4 regions of the Streptomyces sp. NPDC038280 genome follow, and region 2 is predicted to be linked to each of the others. Evidence: riboswitches for the same ligand, from Rfam matches in the RefSeq annotation. Region 2 holds a riboswitch; each other region holds the start of a gene.
The links. A riboswitch is a leader RNA that binds a small molecule or an ion and turns the genes downstream of it on or off. The one in region 2 is predicted to bind cobalamin.
Positions count from the first base shown of each region.

Region 1 (4,914 bases), on a different contig from region 2:
TCTTCTACTGGTACCAGATGCTCTGGGTCCTCATCTCCACCGCGCTGACCATGACCGCTTATCAGCTGTGGCAGCGTGACCAGCGCGCCCGCAAGGGAGGTGCGTCGAAGTGAAGGACGGCGTGAACGGCGTCGCACTCGCCGTCTTCATCTTCTTCTTCCTGGCCGTCACGGTCCTCGGGTTCCTCGCCTCGCGCTGGCGCAGAGCGGAGAACGAGAACAGCCTCGACGAATGGGGCCTGGGCGGCCGCTCGTTCGGCACCTGGGTCACCTGGTTCCTGCTCGGCGGCGACCTCTACACCGCGTACACCTTCGTGGCCGTCCCGGCGGCGATCTACGCGGCCGGCGCCGCGGGCTTCTTCGCCGTGCCGTACACGATCCTGGTCTACCCGCTGATCTTCACCTTCCTGCCGCGGCTCTGGTCGGTGTCGCACAAGCACGGCTACGTCACCACCTCCGACTTCGTCCGCGGCCGCTTCGGCTCAAAGGGCCTCTCCCTGGCGGTCGCGGTCACCGGCATCCTCGCCACCATGCCGTACATCGCGCTCCAGCTCGTCGGCATCCAGGCCGTGCTCGACGTGATGGGCGTGGGCGGCGGCGAGACCACCCACTGGTTCATCAAGGACCTGCCGCTGCTGATCGCCTTCGGTGTCCTCGCGGCGTACACCTACTCCTCGGGTCTGCGGGCCCCGGCGCTCATCGCGTTCGTCAAGGACACGCTGATCTACATCGTCATCGCGGTGGCGATCATCTACATCCCGATCAAGCTCGGCGGCTTCGACGAGATCTTCGCCAAGGCCGGTGAGGCGTACGCGCAGATCAACCCGGCGACCGGCAAGCCGCGCGGCGCGCTCGTGCCCGGGGAGATGGGCCAGTGGGGCTACGCGACGCTCGCGCTCGGCTCGGCCCTCGCGCTCTTCATGTATCCGCACTCGATCACCGCGACGCTCTCCTCGCGCAGCCGTGACGTGATCCGCCGCAACACCACGATCCTGCCGCTCTATTCGCTGATGCTGGGTCTGCTGGCGCTGCTCGGCTTCATGGCGATCGCCGCGGGCGTGAAGGTGAAGAACGGCCAGCTGGCCATCCCCCAGCTGTTCGAGAACATGTTCCCGGACTGGTTCGCGGGTGTCGCCTTCGCCGCCATCGGCATCGGCGCGCTGGTCCCGGCGGCCATCATGTCGATCGCCGCCGCGAACCTCTTCACCCGCAACATCTACAAGGACTTCCTGAAGCCGGACGCCACTCCGGAGCAGGAGACCAAGGTGTCCAAGCTGGTGTCGCTGCTGGTGAAGGTGGGTGCGCTGGCCTTCGTCCTCACCATGGACAAGACCGTCGCGATCAACTTCCAGCTGCTGGGCGGCATCTGGATCCTGCAGACCTTCCCGGCGCTGGTGGGCGGCCTGTTCACCCGCTGGTGCCACCGCTGGGCGCTGCTCGCCGGCTGGGCCGTGGGCATGGTCTACGGCACGGCGGCCGCGTACGGCGTCGCGAGCCCCACGCAGAAGCACTTCGGCGGCTCGTCCGCGGAGATCCCGGGCATCGGCGAGATCGGCTACATCGGTCTCACCGCGTTCGTCCTCAACGTGGTGGTGACGGTGGTCCTGACCTTCGTCCTGCGGGCCGTCAAGGCCCCCGACGGCATCGACGAGACGTCCCCGTCGGACTACACGGCGGACGCGGGCGACCCGGGCGTGCAGGTGGAGCTGCCGCCGGCCACGGCGGGGTCGCCGGGCGGGCACTGACCAGCACGACCGTACGAAGGGCCCGGAGTTCCCGCGAGGGAAATTCCGGGCCCTTCGCCGTGTCCGCCGGGCACACTGCCCACCATGGACTTCACCATCAGGCGCGTCACCCCCGCCGAGTACGAGGAACTGGGCGCGCTCACCGCCCGCGTCTACCTCGGCGACGGCCTCCTCGACCTCGGCGAGGAGGACAGCTATCTGCACGTCCTGCGGGATGTGGCCCGGCGGGACGCCGAGGCCGAGGTGCTCGTCGCCGTCGACACGGACGGGCGACTGCTCGGCGGCGTGGCGTTCGTCGGCTCCGGCGGCCCCTGGGCCGATCTCGCCCGGGACGGCGAGGCCGAGTTCCGGATGCTCGCGGTCGCGACGGACGCGCGGGGGCGGGGCATCGGGGAGGCGCTCGTCCGGGCCTGCGTGGAGCGGGCACGGGCCACGGAGGGCTGCGTACGGCTCGTGCTGTCCACGCACCCCTCCATGACCTCCGCCCACCGGATCTACGACCGGCTGGGCTTCACCAGGACCCCGGACCGGGACTGGAAGCCGGTCCCCGAGCTCCCGCCGCTGCTCACCTACGCGTTGGAGCTCTGAACCGCCCTCCACACGCGAAGACACAACATGTGGGGGGTGACGCATCCATCGCCCCCCACATGTATGCTCATGCTCGCTGTCGCCGCAGGGGAATCCGGTGCGAATCCGGAACTGTCCCGCAACGGTGTGTCAGGTGCCTCCGTGCACCCTCAAGTCCGAACACCTGCCGATGGTGCGCCTGGTCCGTCCGGTCCTGGCGCCAAGACGTCCGGGCCTCGTGGAGTGGGCCGGTGGACGCCGCGCATCCACCGCTCGCCGGTGTGTGCCCGTGCGCCCCGCCGCCTCCCCCCGCCGGCCCCGAGCCGAGCGAGGGAGAGCCCCCACGTGACCATCGCGCCCGCCGATCCGGCATCGGTGATCGAGACCGACGGACCCGGGACCGTGCTTCTGCGGATCCTGACCGACCTCACCGCCGACCTGCCCGACACCGACCCCGGACGGGTCGCGGCCGCCGCGCTGCGCGGTCGGCACGCCGGTTCGGACGCGGCGGAACTGCGGGAGCTGGCCACCGAGGCGGCCGCAGGGCTGATCTCCGAGGACCCCGCCTACTCACGGCTCGCCGCCCGGCTGCTCACCCGCACGATCGCGGACGAGGCCGCGGGCCAGGGCGCCGTGTCGTTCTCCGCGTCGGTCGCCGTCGGCCACCGCGAAGGCCTGATCGCCGACCGCACGGCCGAGTTCGTCGGCCTCCACACGGCACGGCTCGACGCGCTCATCGATCCCGACGCGGACGACCGCTTCGGCTACTTCGGTCTGCGGACGCTCTACTCGCGCTATCTGCTCCGGCACCCGATCACCCGCAAGGTCGTCGAGACCCCGCAGCACTTCATGCTCCGGGTGGCCGCCGGGCTCGCCGAGGACGAGAGCGTCCGCGCGCTGGACGAGGTCGCCGCGCTGTACGGCCTGATGAGCCGGCTCGACTATCTGCCCTCCTCCCCCACGCTCTTCAACTCGGGCACCCGGCACCCGCAGATGTCCTCCTGCTACCTGCTGGACTCCCCGCAGGACGAACTCGACTCGATCTACGACCGCTACCACCAGGTGGCGCGCCTCTCCAAGCACGCCGGCGGCATCGGGCTCTCGTACTCCCGCATCCGCGCCCGCGGTTCGCTGATCCGCGGCACGAACGGGCACTCCAACGGCATCGTGCCGTTCCTCAAGACCCTCGACGCCTCCGTCGCCGCCGTGAACCAGGGCGGCCGGCGCAAGGGCGCCGCCGCCGTCTACCTGGAGACCTGGCACGCCGACATCGAGGAGTTCCTGGAGCTCCGCGACAACACCGGTGAGGACCAGCGCCGTACGCACAACCTCAACCTCGCGCACTGGATCCCCGACGAGTTCATGCGCCGGGTGAACGCCGACGCCGAGTGGTCGCTGTTCTCCCCGGCCGACGTGCCCGAGCTGGTCGACCTCTGGGGCGACGCGTTCGACGCCGCCTACCGCGCGGCCGAGGCCAGGGGTCTGGCGCGCAAGACCATGCCGGCCCGGGACCTGTACGGCCGTATGATGCGCACCCTGGCCCAGACCGGCAACGGCTGGATGACCTTCAAGGACGCGTCCAACCGCACCGCGAACCAGACGGCGGAGCCCGGCCACACGGTCCACTCATCGAACCTGTGCACCGAGATCCTGGAGGTGACGGACGACGGCGAGACGGCCGTCTGCAACCTCGGCTCGGTCAACCTCGGGGCGTTCGTGCTCGCCTCGGGCGACATCGACTGGGAGCGCCTCGACCAGACGGTCCGTACGGCCGTCACCTTCCTCGACCGGGTCGTCGACATCAACTTCTACCCGACCGAGCAGGCGGGCCGCTCCAACGCCCGCTGGCGTCCGGTGGGCCTGGGAGCGATGGGCCTCCAGGACGTCTTCTTCAAGCTGCGGCTGCCCTTCGACTCGGCCGAGGCCCGCGCCCTGTCGACGAGGATCGCCGAGCGGATCATGCTCGCGGCGTACGAGGCGTCCACCGACCTCGCCGAGCGGAGCGGCCCGCTCCCCGCCTGGGAGAAGACCCGCGCCGCGCGCGGTGTCCTGCACCCCGACCACTACGACGTGGAGCTGAACTGGCCGGAGCGCTGGGCGGCCCTGCGCGCCCGGATCGCCTCGGTCGGCATGCGCAACTCGCTGCTGCTCGCCATCGCTCCGACGGCGACCATCGCCTCCATCGCGGGCGTGTACGAGTGCATCGAGCCGCAGGTCTCCAACCTCTTCAAGCGCGAGACCTTGAGCGGCGAATTCCTCCAGGTCAACGGCTACTTGGTCGACGAGCTGAAGAAGCTCGGCGTCTGGGACGCGCAGACCCGGGAGGCGCTGCGCGAGGCGAGCGGATCGGTCCAGGGCTTCAGCTGGATCCCGGCCGACGTCCGCGAGCTGTACCGCACGGCGTGGGAGATCCCGCAGCGCGGCCTGATCGACATGGCGGCGGACCGCACCCCGTTCCTGGACCAGTCGCAGTCGCTGAACCTCTTCCTGGAGACGCCGACCATCGGAAAGCTCTCCTCGATGTACGCCTACGCCTGGAAGCGGGGGCTGAAGACGACGTACTACCTGCGCTCCCGCCCGGCGACCCGGATCGCCCGCGCGGC
Region 1 is NZ_JBVJYZ010000009.1:12,899-17,812, forward strand. Features, by position in the region: gene ACZ7J0_RS19375 (DUF3311 domain-containing protein) at 1-113, shown strand, start outside; gene mctP (monocarboxylate uptake permease MctP) at 110-1,744, shown strand; gene ACZ7J0_RS19385 (GNAT family N-acetyltransferase) at 1,829-2,332, shown strand; cobalamin riboswitch at 2,396-2,517, shown strand; gene ACZ7J0_RS19390 (ribonucleoside-diphosphate reductase subunit alpha) at 2,657-4,914, shown strand, end outside.
Region 1: another riboswitch for cobalamin. It lies ahead of ACZ7J0_RS19390 (ribonucleoside-diphosphate reductase subunit alpha); the one in region 2 lies ahead of ACZ7J0_RS10135 (energy-coupling factor ABC transporter permease).

Region 2 (4,914 bases):
AGCCGAGCCGCCTGCGCCTGCCGGATCCGGGACATCGCGTCCAGCAGGAGGAAACTGATCCGGTACATCACCAAGGCCACGTCCACGACCGGCGCGGGGACACCCGCCCGCACCAGCCGGGGCAGGACATCGGAGACCGGAGTCGTGAAGGCGAACAGCAGCACCCCGAGCGAGGCCGCCGACGTACGCAGCAGCAGTTCCGCCGCGTGCACCGGTCCGCCGGGCGCGACCGTGACGAACCCGCCTTCCCCGCCGACCTGGAACAGCAGCGGTACCGCTCCCGTAACGCAGAATCCCAGGGGGATGCGGAACGCCCGCCACAACTGGCGCGGCGCGACCCCGGCGGGCCCGAGAAGCACGGTGAGCGTGGCGGCGGCGACCAGCACCGCACCCGGCCAGGGCGGCAGGCACACCGCGCACAGCGTCAGCCCGAAGCCCAGAACGGCCTTCTCGCACGGATGACGGCGGCGCCAGCGGCTGCTGTGGGCCGCGGCGTCGATCGGCAGCACCGGCGGTCAGGCGAGCGGATCGCCGGCGGCGGACGCGTCCGCGCGGGCGCTGCCGCTGTCCTCGAGGGCGGGGACGTCGAGGGCCGGGCCGTCGTCTGCCGGTGTCTTCGCCTCGCCGGCCCTGTTGGCGGCCCGGTCGGCCGCGCGCTCCTCGCCCTGCCTGCGCCCCCTGCGGAGTCCGAAGTAGTACGCGAGGACTCCGGCGCCCAGGGCCGCCTGGAGCGAGAACAGTGCCGACTCGATCTCGCCCGACGGGGGCTCGTACAGCGGGCTGAACCAGGGTTCGTAGTCCGGCTCCATCTCGGTGATGGCCGCTTCGGCCTCACCGTCCGCCCCCGTGAACGGCTCCTCCTTGTGGTCGCCCAGGCCCAGGACCAGCGGCAGCACCGCGAGCGCCGCGACGACGACGAGGAGCAGGGCGTTGATCTTCGCGTTACGGGACATCAGAGCGCCGCCTCCGCCTTTTCCTCGTTCTCGCGCCGGGCGCGGCCGCCCTGGAGCAGCACACCGAGCCGGGTCAGTTCACCCTTGCTCGACTGGATGAGCAGCCGCATCACCAGCACGGTGAGCAGCCCCTCGCTGACGGCCAGCGGGATCTGGGTGACGGCGAAGATGCCCCCGAACTTCCCCAGTGCGCCGACGAATCCGCTGCTCGGGTCGGGGAACGCCAGCGCGAGCTGGACACTGGTGACGCAGTACGTCGACAGGTCGGCGACGAACGCGCCGAAGAACACGCTGACCATCAGGGGCACGTCGAACCGCCGCAGGAGCCAGTACACGCCGTACCCCGCCCACGGCCCGACGATCGCCATGGAGAAGGCGTTGGCGCCCAGAGTGGTCAGTCCGCCGTGCGCGAGCAACAGCGCCTGGAAGAGCAGGGTGATCGTGCCCAGGACCGCCACGATCGGGGGCCGGAAAAGCATCGCCCCCAGCCCCGTCCCGGTCGGGTGGGAGCAACTCCCCGTCACCGAGGGAAGCTTGAGCGCGGACAGGACGAACGTGAACGCGCCGGACGCGCCGAGCAGCAGAGTGGACTCCGGATTGGCCTTGACCTCCTTGGTCAGGGCCCGTACGCCGTGAACGACGAAGGGGGCGGAAGCGACGCCCCAGGCGGCCGCGTGCAACGGGGGCAGATACCCCTCGGCTATATGCATGGTTGGGAAGACCCTCTCCAGCACCTCGTGGATGGACAGCGCACCTCGGCCGGTCTCCTGGCTTACGGGTGATGCCGTCCGGGCGCTCCGCCTTCCCGGAGACCGCGGTGTTCCGCGGCGTTCCAGTGGCTTCCCCCGGGGGCGTTCCCCGAGTGGATGGAGCCGGACTTCCCGATCACAGTGGCGAGGGCCGCACCGGTACCGCACCGGTTTCCCGTACACCAAGGCGGTGTGACATTAGTGCTTTGACCAGGTACATCACAACCCGCGCACGGTCGCACCATCCGGCGCGACCCTTCACCGGTGTCACTGTTTGCGGTAGCCGTACGCCTCCGACGCCGCCGCCTCGACCGCGTCCAGGTCCCCGCCCGCCGACGCCGTCACCAGGGCCGCCACCGCGCCTTCGAGGAACGGCGCGTCGACGAGCCGGGTCTGCCCGGGGAGTTCGTCGCCCTCGGCCAGCAGCGCCTTCACGGTCAGGACGGCGCTGCCCAGATCGACCAGGACCGCCACGCCCGCGCCCCGGTCGACCGAGGCGGCGGCGGCCGCGATGAGTTCGGAGCTGGTGCCCAGGCCGCCGTCGGGCGTGCCGCCGGCCGGCGCGATCGGGGCCGTTGCCCCGCCCGCGAGCCCCTGGGCCAGCGAGGCGACCGAGGTGGCGACGGCGGCGCTGTGCGAGACGAGGACGATGCCCACCTGGTCGCTCACGCGGACACCCCCTGGTCCTGCGCGGTGTCGGCGAGCGCCGCGATCAGCAGCGCGGAGGAGGTGGCTCCCGGATCCTGGTGGCCGATGCTGCGCGGACCGAGGTAACTGGCCCTGCCCTTGCGGGCCTGGAGGGGTACGGTCGCCACCGCGCCTTCCCGGGCGGCTTCCCTCGCCGCGGCGAACGACTCGGCGAGCCTCTCCGCGGCCGGTTCCAGGGCGTCCAGCATGGTCTTGTCCCCGACCGCCGCCCCGCCGAGCTGCGCCACGGCAGCGACCCCGGCCCGCAGCGCGTCGGCCAGTTGAGCGCGGGTCACCTCGGGGGCGTCGCCGAGCGCCTTGCCCATGCGTCGCAGCAGCGTCCCGTACAGCGGACCGGACGCGCCGCCGACGGTCGAGATCAGCTGTCGTCCCGCCGCCGTCAGCACGGCTCCGGGCGTGTCGGGGCTCTCCTTCTCCAAGGCGGCGACGACGGCGGTGAATCCGCGCCGGAGGTTGGTCCCGTGGTCGGCGTCGCCGATGGCCGAGTCCAGCTCGGTGAGGCGGTCGGCCTCGCGGTCCACGGCGGCCGCGGCGGTGGAGAGCCAGTGGCGGAAGAAGTCGGCGTCGAGCACGGTCGCCGCGGTCATGTCCCTTCTCACCGGCCCCAGCGCAGGGCGGGGGTCTCCACCGGAGCATCCCAGAGCCGCAGCAGTTGGTCGTCCACCTGGCACAGGGTGACCGAACAGCCGGCCATGTCGAGCGAGGTCACGTAGTTGCCGACGAGGGTGCGGGCCACCGGGACGCCCCGCTCGCGCAGGACGCGCTGCACCTCCGCGTTGAAGCCGTACAGCTCCAGCAGCGGTGTGGCGCCCATGCCGTTGACCAGGGCCAGGACGGGTCCGTCGGGGCGCAGGTCCTCCAGTACGGCGTGGACGGCGAAGTCAGCGATCTCCCGCGAGGTCATCATGGCGCGCCGCTCACGCCCGGGCTCGCCGTGGATGCCGATGCCCAACTCCAGTTCGCCGGGCGGAAGCTCGAAGGTGGGGCCGCCCTTCGCGGGTGTGGTGCAGGCGCTCAGCGCCACTCCGAAGCTCCGCGCACTCTCGTTCACCTGACGGGCGACGCTCTCCACCCGCTCCAGCGGCTGCCCCTCCTCGGCCGCCGCTCCCGCGATCTTCTCCACGAAGAGCGTGGCGCCCGTGCCGCGACGGCCTGCCGTGTAGAGGCTGTCCGTCACCGCGACGTCGTCGTTCACGAGCACCTTGGCGACCTGGACGCCCTCGTCCTCGGCGAGCTCGGCGGCCATCTCGAAGTTGAGGACGTCACCGGTGTAGTTCTTGATGACGAAGAGCACTCCGGCCCCGCTGTCGACGGCCGCGGCCGCGCGCACCATCTGGTCCGGCACGGGGGAGGTGAACACCTCTCCTGGGCAGGCGGCGGCAAGCATGCCGGGCCCGACGAAGCCGCCGTGCAGGGGCTCGTGCCCGGACCCGCCCCCGGACACAAGACCCACCTTTCCGGCGACCGGGGCGTCCCGGCGCAGCACGACCCGGTTCTCCACGTCGACGACGAGCTCGGGATGGGCGGCCGCCATTCCGCGCAGGGCGTCGGCGACGACGGTCTCCGGGACGTTGATCAGCATCCTCACTGGCATCTCCTCGGCCGGCTGGCGTGGTCACGGTTCACGATACGGATCGTGACGGAGGAATGTGAGGATGCCGGCGCCGACGGGGCGGAGGCCGCGCCCGCCGGCAGCCGGCTGGGGGCGGGGCGGCGGGCGGCCGCCGGCGGCGCGGCGCGGCGCGGGGTTGTGCCGATCCTGTTCGGTCCGCCCGCGCGGTGGCGTCGACCCTGCTCGGTCCGCACGCACGGGTGGGTCGGATCCCGCTCCGTCCCGACGTGCGGGTGGCCGGTAGCCGAACGAGAATGGGCCAGATCCCCCGTAGCCCGCCCGGCAGGAGACTTCCATGCTCGAACGCAAGCAGTGCCAGGACCGAGCCGAGATCACCTTCGTCCTCCCCGCCGACACCCCACCCGGGCCCGTCAGCGTGGTGGGCGATTTCAACGACTGGCAGCCTGGCGCCCACCCCTTGCGGACGAACGGCGACGGCACCCGCTCCGTCACCGTCGCACTGCCCGGAAAGGCCACGCACACGTTCCGCTATCTGGCCGCCGGGGACTACTGGTTCAACGACGAGAGCGCGGACGGCCACGACGGCCCCAACAGCCGCCTCGAGACCTGAGACGCCCGCAGGCGACGGCCACGGACGACAGCGCCGGAGGGCCGGGGGCACGTTCCCCGGTCATCCGGCGCGCACGAACGGGCGCACCAGTGGGCGTGGGGGCGGACGAGGGGATGGGGCGGAGCGACGCATGAGCCGGCGGTGGCGGGGGACCCGCACGCCGAGGGAGCGGGACGCATCGCCCACGCCGACCCGAGGAGGCCCCCATGCGCGCTCTGACCTGGCACGGCAAGCGGGACGTACGGGTGGACACGGTGCCCGACCCCGCGTTGCGGGAGCCGGCGGACGTGATCGTCGAGATCACGTCCACCGGGATCTGCG
Region 2 is NZ_JBVJYZ010000003.1:400,868-405,781, forward strand. Features, by position in the region: gene cbiQ (cobalt ECF transporter T component CbiQ) at 1-509, opposite strand, end outside; gene ACZ7J0_RS10130 (energy-coupling factor ABC transporter substrate-binding protein) at 516-953, opposite strand; gene ACZ7J0_RS10135 (energy-coupling factor ABC transporter permease) at 953-1,663, opposite strand; cobalamin riboswitch at 1,694-1,904, opposite strand; gene ACZ7J0_RS10140 (PTS-dependent dihydroxyacetone kinase phosphotransferase subunit DhaM) at 1,970-2,371, opposite strand; gene dhaL (dihydroxyacetone kinase subunit DhaL) at 2,368-2,982, opposite strand; gene dhaK (dihydroxyacetone kinase subunit DhaK) at 3,006-3,998, opposite strand; gene ACZ7J0_RS10155 (isoamylase early set domain-containing protein) at 4,318-4,593, shown strand; gene ACZ7J0_RS10160 (zinc-dependent alcohol dehydrogenase) at 4,800-4,914, shown strand, end outside.

Region 3 (4,914 bases), on a different contig from region 2:
GGCCGGCTGGTCGTCGGTCAACGGCAGCGTCGTGGTCACCAAGGTTCTGCTCCCCGCCGTCGCCGCGCCGATCGTCGCCGGTCTCGCCGCGATGCTCGCCACCAGGCTGACGTACAGGATCGGCAGCCGTACGGACGAGAAGTCCACCGCCAAGGGCTACCGGGCCGGCCAGATCGCCTCCGCCGGTCTCGTCTCCCTGGCGCACGGCACCAACGACGCCCAGAAGACCATGGGTGTCATCACCCTGGCCCTGGTGACCGGCGGCGTCCTCGCCCCCGGCTCCAACCCTCCGATGTGGGTCATCGTCGCCGCCGGTCTGGCGATCGCGATGGGCACGTACCTCGGTGGCTGGCGCATCATCCGCACCATGGGCAAGGGCCTCACCGACCTCCGGCCGCCGCAGGGCTTCGCCGCCCAGACCAGCGCCGCCACGGTCATCCTGGCCTCCTCGCACCTGGGCTTCTCGCTCTCCACCACCCAGTCCTGCTCCGGCGCCGTGATGGGCGCGGGCCTCGGTCGCAAGGGCGGCGTGGTCCGCTGGTCGACCGCGACCCGGATGTTCGTCGCCTGGGGTCTGACCCTGCCGGCCGCCGGTCTGGTGGCCGCCACCGCCGAGTTCCTGACCGGTCAGGGCTCCTGGGGCGTCGCCGCCACCGCCGCCCTGTTGATCGCCGGTTCCGGTGTCATCTGGACGCTGTCGCGCCGCAAGCCGATCGACCACCACAACGTCACCGACGACGAGATCGCGGAGCCCGCGGGCGTCGTGACCACCGCCATCGCGGCCGTCTCCCCGCCGCCGGCCGGCGTCGCCGCCACCCTGGCGGGCACCGACCTGAAGACGACCATCCCGACCCCGCCCCCGGCCGCCGCCGACCCGGCGCGTCCGGCCACGGTGTAAGGAACCAAGGACCTCAGCATGAAGATCGACTGGGCAGCTCTCGGCACCGTCTTCGGTGTCAGCCTCGTGGCCACCGTCGCCCTGGTGGGCCTCTTCACCCTCGGCATCGTCGGCCTCTCCAAGCAGGAGTCCGCCGCCGCTCAGGGTGGGTCGGCCACCATGGCCCGCACCGGCGCCTACGCCTGCTTCGCCCTGTGCGCGGCGGCCGTGGCGTACGGCATCTATCTGATCGTCGTCTGACCTTCCGCACGGCTCGCGGCCGGGCGGCTCCCACCTTCGGGTGAGGGCCTCCCGGCCGTCGTTTTTTCCGGGGCCCGCTCCAGGGGGCTGTGGGCCTGCGCACAGTGTGCTGCCGCAGGTCAACGGTGAGTTGACGGGCGTTCGGGCAGCGTGGTGGACTGCCGAGGCCGTTTACGGCGGCAGTAGAGGAAGTCCGGTGCGAATCCGGCGCGGTCCCGCCACTGTGACCGAGCGCGAGCTCGGGAGTCAGGAACTCTCACCGCCGGTCACGTCGAGCCAGGGCGCGGACCCTGAGTGAGGACATTGCGCCATGCCTGGCCGTAATACAGCCACAGCTGTCTTCGCGTACGGCGCCACCGCCGGTCTGGTGGCCGATCTGGTTCTCGGCGATCCCCGCCGCGGGCACCCCGTCGCCGCGTTCGGCAGGGCAGCCGGCGCCGTCGAGGGCGTGTTGTGGCGCGACCATCGGGGCTGGGGCGCCGCGCACACCGCCGTGTGCGCCGGAGGCGCCGTGGCGGCCGCCGCCCTCGCCACCCGCGCCGTCCGCGGCCGTCGCGCCGCCTCCGTCGCCCTGACCGCCGCGTCCGTCTGGTCCGTCGTCGGCGGTACGTCCCTGGGGCGTGAGGCACGCGCCATCGGCGGGGCTCTGGCCGCCGGGGACATCGACGTGGCCCGCGAGCGCCTGCCTCATCTGTGTGGCCGCGACCCGCAGACACTGGACGGCCCGGGGATCGCCCGCGCGGTCGTGGAGTCCGTCGCCGAGAACACGTCCGACGCCGTGGTGGGGGCGCTGGTGTGGGGCGCGCTCGGGGGCGTGCCGGGCCTGGTGGGCTTCCGTGCCGTGAACACCCTGGACGCGATGGTGGGGCACAAGTCCCCCCGCTACCGCCGGTTCGGCTGGGCGTCGGCCCGCCTCGACGACGTGGCCGGCTGGCCCGGGGCCCGGCTGACCGCCGCCCTGGCGACGCTCGCGGGCGGGAACCCGCGCGGCGCGCGGCGCGCCTGGCGGGCCGACGCGGCCAAGCACCCGAGCCCCAACGCGGGGCCGGTGGAGGCGTCCTTCGCGGGCGCTCTGGGCGTACGGCTCGGCGGCACCCTCTCGTACGGCGGACGGGTCGAGCACCGGCCCGTACTGAACGGCGGGGGCCGCGACGTCGGGGTCGCGGACATCGAACGCGCGGTGCGGCTGTCGCGCCGGGTGAGCGCGCTGACCCTCGCGGTGTGTGTGGCCGGACGGCTGGCCGCCGGGTCCATCAAGGGGAGGCGTGCGTGAGTGGCGGACTGATGGTGGCGGGGACCACCTCCGACGCGGGCAAGAGTGTCGTCACGGCGGGTATCTGCCGCTGGCTGGTCCGCAAGGGCGTGAAGGTCGCCCCCTTCAAGGGGCAGAACATGTCCCTCAACTCCTTCGTGACCCGCGGGGGCGCCGAGATCGGGCGCGCCCAGGCCATGCAGGCGCAGGCCGCCCGGGTGGAGCCGACCGCGCTGATGAACCCGGTACTGCTCAAGCCGGGCAGCGACCGCTCCAGCCAGGTCGTCCTCATGGGCAAGCCGGTGGGCGAGTTGAGCGCTCGCGGCTACCACGGGGGAAGACAGCGGCAGCTCTTCGAGCCCGTGGTGGCGTGCCTGGAGGAGCTGCGGGGCACGTATGACGCCGTGATCTGCGAGGGGGCCGGCAGTCCGGCGGAGATCAATCTGCGGCGTACGGACATCGTGAACATGGGGATCGCGCGGGCCGCCCGCTTTCCCGTCGTCGTGGTCGGGGACATCGACCGGGGCGGGGTCTTCGCGCAGTTCTTCGGGACGACGGCGCTGCTCGCGCCCGAGGACCAGGAACTGATCGCGGGCTATCTCGTCAACAAGTTCCGCGGCGACGTGACGCTGCTGGAGCCGGGCCTGGAGATGCTCCACGGGCTCACCGGACGGCGGACGTTCGGTGTGCTGCCCTACGCGCACGGGCTCGGCATCGACGAGGAGGACGGGCTGCGGGTGTCCCTGCGGGGCGCCGTACGGGAGTCCGTCGTCGCGCCGCCGGTCGGTGAGGACGTGCTGCGGGTGGCGGTCTGTGCCGTGCCCCTGATGTCCAACTTCACGGACGTGGACGCGCTCGCCGCCGAACCCGGCGTGGTGGTGCGGTTCGTGGACCGGCCCGAGGAGCTCGTCGACGCGGACCTCGTGGTCGTCCCCGGCACCCGGGGCACCGTGAAGGCCCTGGCGTGGCTGCGCGAGCGCGGGCTCGCGGACGCCCTGGCGCGGCGCGCGGCGGATGGCCGGCCGGTCCTCGGCATCTGCGGCGGGTTCCAGGCGCTGTCCGAGCACATCGAGGACGACGTCGAGTCGAAGGCCGGGGCGGTCGAGGGGCTCGGGCTGCTGCCGGTACGGGTGCGGTTCGCGCCCGAGAAGACCCTCGCGCGGCCCGTGGGCGAGGCCCTCGGGGAGCGGGTCGAGGGGTACGAGATCCACCACGGCGTCGCCGACGTACGGGGCGGGGAGCCGTTCCTGGACGGCTGCCGGGTCGGCTCGGTGTGGGGGACGCACTGGCACGGGTCGCTGGAGAGCGACGGGTTCCGGCGGGCGTTCCTGCGGCGGGTCGCGGCCGCGGCGGGCCGCCGCTTCGTCCCGTCGCCCGACACCAGCTTCGGCGCACTGCGCGAGGAGCAGCTGGACCGGCTCGGCGATCTGATCGAGGAGCACGCCGACACCGACGCGCTGATGCGGCTCATCGAACAGGGTCCGCCCGCGGGACTGCCGTTCGTCCCGCCGGGTGCCCCGTGAGCCCGGCGGGCGGCACCCGCGCACGGGCCGCGCGACAGTGTCCCGCACCGGAGCGACCCGGACGAGGGCGTCCCGCACACCCGCGCCCTGAACGACAGCGACCCGAACGACAGCGACCTGAACGACCGCGACTTGAAGGAGCGATCACCCGATGAGCACCCGGTATCCGTTCACCGCCGTCGTCGGCATGGACGACCTGCGGCTGGCGTTGTTGCTGAACGCCGTCAGCCCGGCGGTGGGTGGTGTCCTCGTACGCGGCGAGAAGGGGACCGCCAAGAGCACCGCCGTGCGGGCCCTGGCCGACCTGCTGCCCGAGGTGCCGGTGGTCGCGGGCTGTCGCTTCAGCTGCGATCCGGCGGCTCCCGACGCGCAGTGCCCCGACGGGCCGCACGCGACCGGCCCGGCCGCGTCCCGTCCGGCCCGGATGGTGGAGCTGCCGGTGGGCGCGTCCGAGGACCGGCTCGTCGGTGCGCTGGACATCGAACGGGCGCTCTCCGAGGGCGTGAAGGCCTTCGAGCCGGGGCTGCTCGCCGCCGCGCACCGGGGAATCCTGTACGTGGACGAGGTCAATCTCCTCCACGACCATCTGATCGACCTCCTGCTGGACGCGGCCGCGATGGGCGCCTCGTACGTCGAGCGTGAAGGCGTCTCCGTACGGCACGCCTCGCGTTTCCTGCTCGTCGGGACCATGAACCCGGAGGAGGGCGAACTGCGGCCGCAGTTGCTGGACCGCTTCGGGCTCACGGTGGAGGTCGCGGCCTCGCGCGAGCCGGAGCTGCGGGTCGAGGTGGTCCGGCGCAGGCTCGCCCACGACGACGATCCGGCGGCCTTCGCGGCGCGCTGGGCCGGCGAGGAGACGACGCTGCGGGAGCGGATCGTGGCCGCCCGGGCGCTGCTGCCCCAGGTGCGGCTGGGCGACGCGGCGCTGCTGCAGATCGCCGCCACCTGCGCGGCGTTCGAGGTGGACGGCATGCGCGCGGACATCGTGATGGCGCGGACGG
Region 3 is NZ_JBVJYZ010000008.1:240,074-244,987, reverse strand. Features, by position in the region: gene ACZ7J0_RS18995 (inorganic phosphate transporter) at 1-898, shown strand, start outside; gene ACZ7J0_RS18990 (hypothetical protein) at 917-1,138, shown strand; cobalamin riboswitch at 1,276-1,413, shown strand; gene ACZ7J0_RS18985 (cobalamin biosynthesis protein) at 1,449-2,411, shown strand; gene ACZ7J0_RS18980 (cobyric acid synthase) at 2,423-3,913, shown strand; gene ACZ7J0_RS18975 (putative cobaltochelatase) at 4,065-4,914, shown strand, end outside.
Region 3: another riboswitch for cobalamin. It lies ahead of ACZ7J0_RS18985 (cobalamin biosynthesis protein); the one in region 2 lies ahead of ACZ7J0_RS10135 (energy-coupling factor ABC transporter permease).

Region 4 (4,914 bases), on a different contig from region 2:
GGAAGAAGCCCGAGATGCGCAGCGTGACGTCGATACGGGGACGGCCCAGCTCCGTGAGGGGGATGGGCTCCAGGCCGTTGACCCGGCGCGAGGCGTCGTCCCAGACGGGACGGATGCCCAGCAGGGCCAGGGCCTCGGCGACGTCGTCGCCGGAGGTGCGCATCGCGCTCGTGCCCCACAGGGACAGGCCCACGGAGGTCGGCCAGTCGCCGTTGTCGGCGCGGTAGCGCTCGAGCAGCGAGTCGGCGAGTGCCTGGCCGGTCTCCCACGCGAGACGCGAGGGGACGGCCTTCGGGTCGACGGAGTAGAAGTTCCGGCCGGTCGGAAGCACGTTGACCAGGCCGCGCAGCGGCGAGCCGGACGGCCCCGCCGGGACGAAGCCGCCGTTCAGCGCGTGGACGGCGTGGTCGAGTTCATCGGTCGTCGCGGCGAGGCGCGGCACGACCTGGCGGGCGGCGAAGTCGAGGATGTCGACGACCGCTGGCGGGTGACCGGCGGCCACGGCCGCGACGGAGCCGGGGTTCCAGTCGGCGTCCTCCATCGCCTGGACGAGCGCGCGGGCGGCGGCCTCCGTCTCGTCGGCGGCGGTGCGGGTCGCGGCCGACTCGTCCAGGCCCAGCGCCTCGCGCAGGCCGAGAAGCGCCTGTGTTCCGCCCCAGATCTGGCGGGCACGGAGGATGGAGAGCACCAGGTTGACCCGCTCGGGGCCGGTCGGGGCGCCACCGAGCACATGCAGTCCGTCGCGGATCTGCGCGTCCTTGACCTCGCACAGCCAGCCGTCGACGTGGAGCAGGAAGTCGTCGAACCCGTCGTCGTCGGGGCGGTCTTCGAGCCCGAGGTCGTGGTCGAGCTTGGCTGCCTGGATCAGCGTCCAGATCTGCGCGCGGATCGCCGGGAGCTTCACCGGGTCCATCGAGGAGATCGCCGCGTACTCGTCGAGCAGCTGCTCCAGGCGGGCGATGTCACCGTAGGACTCGGCCCGCGCCATCGGCGGTACGAGATGGTCGACGAGGGTCGCGTGGACGCGCCGTTTGGCCTGCGTGCCCTCGCCCGGGTCGTTGACGAGGAAGGGATAGACCAGCGGCAGGTCGCCGAGGGCGGCGTCGGGGCCGCACGCGGCGGACAGGCCCGCGTTCTTGCCGGGCAGCCACTCCAGGTTGCCGTGCTTGCCCAGGTGGACCATGGCGTCGGCGCCGAAACCGCCGTCGTCCGCCGAGGCGGCGATCCAGCGGTAGGCCGCCAAGTAGTGGTGCGAGGGCGGCAGATCGGGGTCGTGGTAGATCGCGATCGGGTTCTCGCCGAAGCCGCGCGGCGGCTGGATGAGGACCAGCAGATTGCCGCGCCGCAGCGCGGCGAGGACGATGTCGCCCTCCGGGTTGCGGGAGCGGTCCAGGAACATCTCGCCGGGCGGCGGGCCCCAGTGCCGCTCGACCGACTCCCGGAGTTCGGCCGGCAGGGTCGCGTACCAGCGCTTGTAGTCGGCGGCCGGGATACGGACCGGGTTGCGGGCGAGCTGCTCCTCGGTGAGCCAGTCCTGGTCGTGACCGCCCGCCTCGATCAGCGCGTAGATCAGCTCGTCGCCGTCGCCGGAGACGAGACCGGGCACCTCCTCCTGGCCGAAGTCGTACCCCTCGGTCTGGAGGCGGCGCAGCAGGGCGACGGCGGAGGCGGGGGTGTCGAGGCCGACCGCGTTGCCGATGCGGGAGTGCTTGGTCGGGTAGGCGGAGAGGACCAGCGCGAGGCGCTTCTCGGTGTTCGGGATGTGCCGCAGACGAGCGTGGCGGACGGCGATCCCGGCGACCCGGGCGGCTCGCTCGGCGTCGGCGACGTACGCGGGCAGGCCGTCCTCGTCGATCTCCTTGAAGGAGAACGGGACGGTGATGAGGCGGCCGTCGAACTCGGGCACCGCGACCTGGCTGGCGGCGTCGAGCGGCGAGAGGCCCTCGTCGTTCTCCTCCCAGGCGCTGCGCGGGCCGGTCAGGCACAGCGCCTGCAGGATCGGTACGTCGAGGGCGGCGAGCGCGCCCGCGTCCCAGGCCTCCTCGTCGCCGCCGGCCTGCGCCTCGGCGGGCTTGGTGCCGCCGGCCGCGAGCACGGTGGTGACGATCGCGTCGACGGAGCCGAGGCGCTGGAGCAGCTCGGGCTCGGGGGCCCGCAGGGACGCCACGTACAGCGGCAGCGCCTGGGCGCCCTTGTCCTCGATGGCGGCGCAGAGCTCGGCGACGAAGGCGGTGTTGCCGCTCATGTGGTGGGCGCGGTAGTAGAGCACGGCGACGGTCGGGCCGTCGGTGCGTCCGGGAGTTCGCTCCAGCGGGCCCCACGTCGGCGCGGCGGCGGGCGGCTCGAAGCCGTGGCCGGTGAGCAGGACCGTGTCGGACAGGAAGCGGGCGAGCTGCTCCAGATTGTCCGGACCGCCGTGCGCGAGGTAGGCGTGCGCTTCGGTCGCGACGCCGATGGGGACGGTGGAGGCCTCCATCAGCTGTGCGTCGGGAGCCTGTTCGCCGGTGAGGACGACCAGCGGCTTCTGGGCGGCGCGAAGGACGTCCAGTCCCTCCTCCCAGGCGCGTACGCCGCCGAGGAGGCGTACGACGACCAGGTCGGCGTCCTCCAGGAGGGCGGGCAGGTCACCGGTCGTCAGCCGGGACGGGTTCGCGAACCGGTAGGCGACCGGACCGCCGGCCGCGCGGGCGCTGAGCAGGTCGGTGTCGGAGTGCGACAGCAGCAGGATCACGTGCGCAGGCCCTTCCTCGGGGTTGTCCGCGCCCCGGGTGGTCGTATGGACGGCGGGAGTTCCTGACTCACCGGACCTCTCGGCCGGCTCACAGTGGCGGGACCGCGCCGGAATCTCACCGGGCTTCCTCCCTAGGGTCGTGGACCCTGTGCCGTTCTGCATAGTAGAGGCTGCCCGTACCGGGCAGGGGGGCGCCCGCGAGCACGTGGGTATGCTCGCCGCCATGCCGCCCACCCCACCCACAACGCCCAACAGGGGCGAACCTCTCATACGGGACCGTGGCGACGCCTGCCCCGGGGCGCTCCGGCTGCACCCGGCCGACGACGGGCGCCTCGCCCGACTTCGCCTGCCCGCAGGCAGATTGACGTACCATCAGGTGCTCGCGCTGGCCGACGCGGCGGAGACACTGGGTGACGGGCATCTCAGCATCACCTCGCGCGGCAACGCCGAGCTGCGGGGCCTGAGCGAGGGCTGTGGGGCGGATCTCGCGGAGCTCCTCGCGGAGTCCGGTCTGCTGCCCTCCGAGACGCACGAGCGTGTCCGGAACGTGGTGGCTTCCCCAGCGGCCGGTCTCGACGGACTGGGCTCCGGCGACGTGCAGTTGTGGGCGCGGGAGCTCGACGCGCTGCTGTGCGCGACGGACGGGGCGGCGGCGCTTTCCGGTCGTTTTCTCTTCGTCCTCGACGACGGGCGGGGTGATGTGGCGGGGCTGGGCGGCGATGTGACCTTGATCGCAGAGCCGGCGGACGCGGCGCGGGGGATCGCGGACGTGCCACCGGACCCCGCGGGTGCGGTGCGGGGGTCCGCGAGCGCGGCGCCGGTGATGGTGGATGCGGCAGCGGCGCTCGCGGGTGCGGTGCCGGAGTCCCCGGGTGCGGCGCGGGTGATGGCGGACGCGCACCCGGAGCTCGCGGACGCGCCACGAGGGTCCGTGGATGCGGCAGCTGCGCTCGCGGGTGAGCCGCAGGCCACGGCCGGGACGGCGCGGGTGACCCTGCGCGTCGGCGCCCGTGCCTTCCGTGTCGCCGCCGTCGACGCATCCCGGGCCGCCCTCGTCGCGGCGGAGGCCTTCCTCGCGGCCGCCCGCACGGCCGGAAACGGCGCCTGGCGCGTGCGCGAGCTGCCCGCCGGGCAGGAACCGGACGTGGCGGCACACGCGGAGCGGGCGGGGATCGCGGCGGAGCCCGTACCCCCCGCGCCCCTGCCCACCGGCCCGCCCCCCGCCCCCGGCCTCCTCGGCGACACCGCGCTGTCGGTGCTCGCGCCGCTCGGCCGCCTCTCCGTCGCCCAACTGCGCGCCCTGCTGCCCGCCGTGGACACCGGTGAGGTACGGCTCACCCCGTGGCGCGGCGCGGTCGTCACCGGCTTCGCGGACCGCGCCGCCGCCGGGGCGCGGCTGCGGGAGCTCGCGGCCGAGGGCCTGATCACCACCCCCGACTCGCCCTGGGCCGGCGTCGGCGCCTGCACCGGGCGCCCGGGCTGCGCCAAGTCCCTCTCCGACGTCCGCGCGGACGCCACTCCCGACCCCACCCTCGGCCTCACCGCCGGCCCCGGCGGGCTGCCCGTCCACTTCTCCGGCTGCGAGCGGCGCTGCGGCCATCCGCACGGCGCGTGGGTGGACGTGGTCGCGACGGCCGACGGCCAGTACGACGTGAACGGCGTCCCCACCCCCCGTACCTCACTGGCCGCCGCGGTCTCGGCGGCCCGTACCCGTCCCCGTACCCCTCCCGGCACCACGAGATGAGCGAGAGCAGAGTGTTCGACTACGAGAAGGACGGCGCGGAGATCTACCGCCAGTCCTTTGCCACCATCCGCGCCGAGGCGGATCTCGCGGGCCTGCCCGCCGACGTCAGCCAGGTCACCGTACGGATGATCCACGCCTGCGGGATGGTCGACCTCGTCCGCGATCTCGCCTACACGCCCCAGGTGGTGGCCCGCGCCCGCGAGGCGCTGCGCGCCGGGGCGCCCATCCTGTGCGACGCGCAGATGGTCGCGAGCGGCGTGACCCGCAAGCGGCTGCCCGCCGGCAACGACGTCGTCTGCACGCTCTCCGACCCGTCCGTCCCGGCGCTCGCCGCCGACCTGGGCACCACCCGCAGCGCGGCCGCGCTCGAACTGTGGCGCGACCGCCTCGAAGGGTCCGTCGTCGCCATCGGCAACGCGCCCACCGCCCTCTTCCGCCT
Region 4 is NZ_JBVJYZ010000006.1:326,145-331,058, reverse strand. Features, by position in the region: gene cobN (cobaltochelatase subunit CobN) at 1-2,731, opposite strand, end outside; cobalamin riboswitch at 2,769-2,902, opposite strand; gene ACZ7J0_RS16400 (cobalamin biosynthesis protein CobG) at 2,943-4,475, shown strand; gene ACZ7J0_RS16395 (precorrin-8X methylmutase) at 4,472-4,914, shown strand, end outside.
Region 4: another riboswitch for cobalamin. It lies ahead of cobN (cobaltochelatase subunit CobN); the one in region 2 lies ahead of ACZ7J0_RS10135 (energy-coupling factor ABC transporter permease).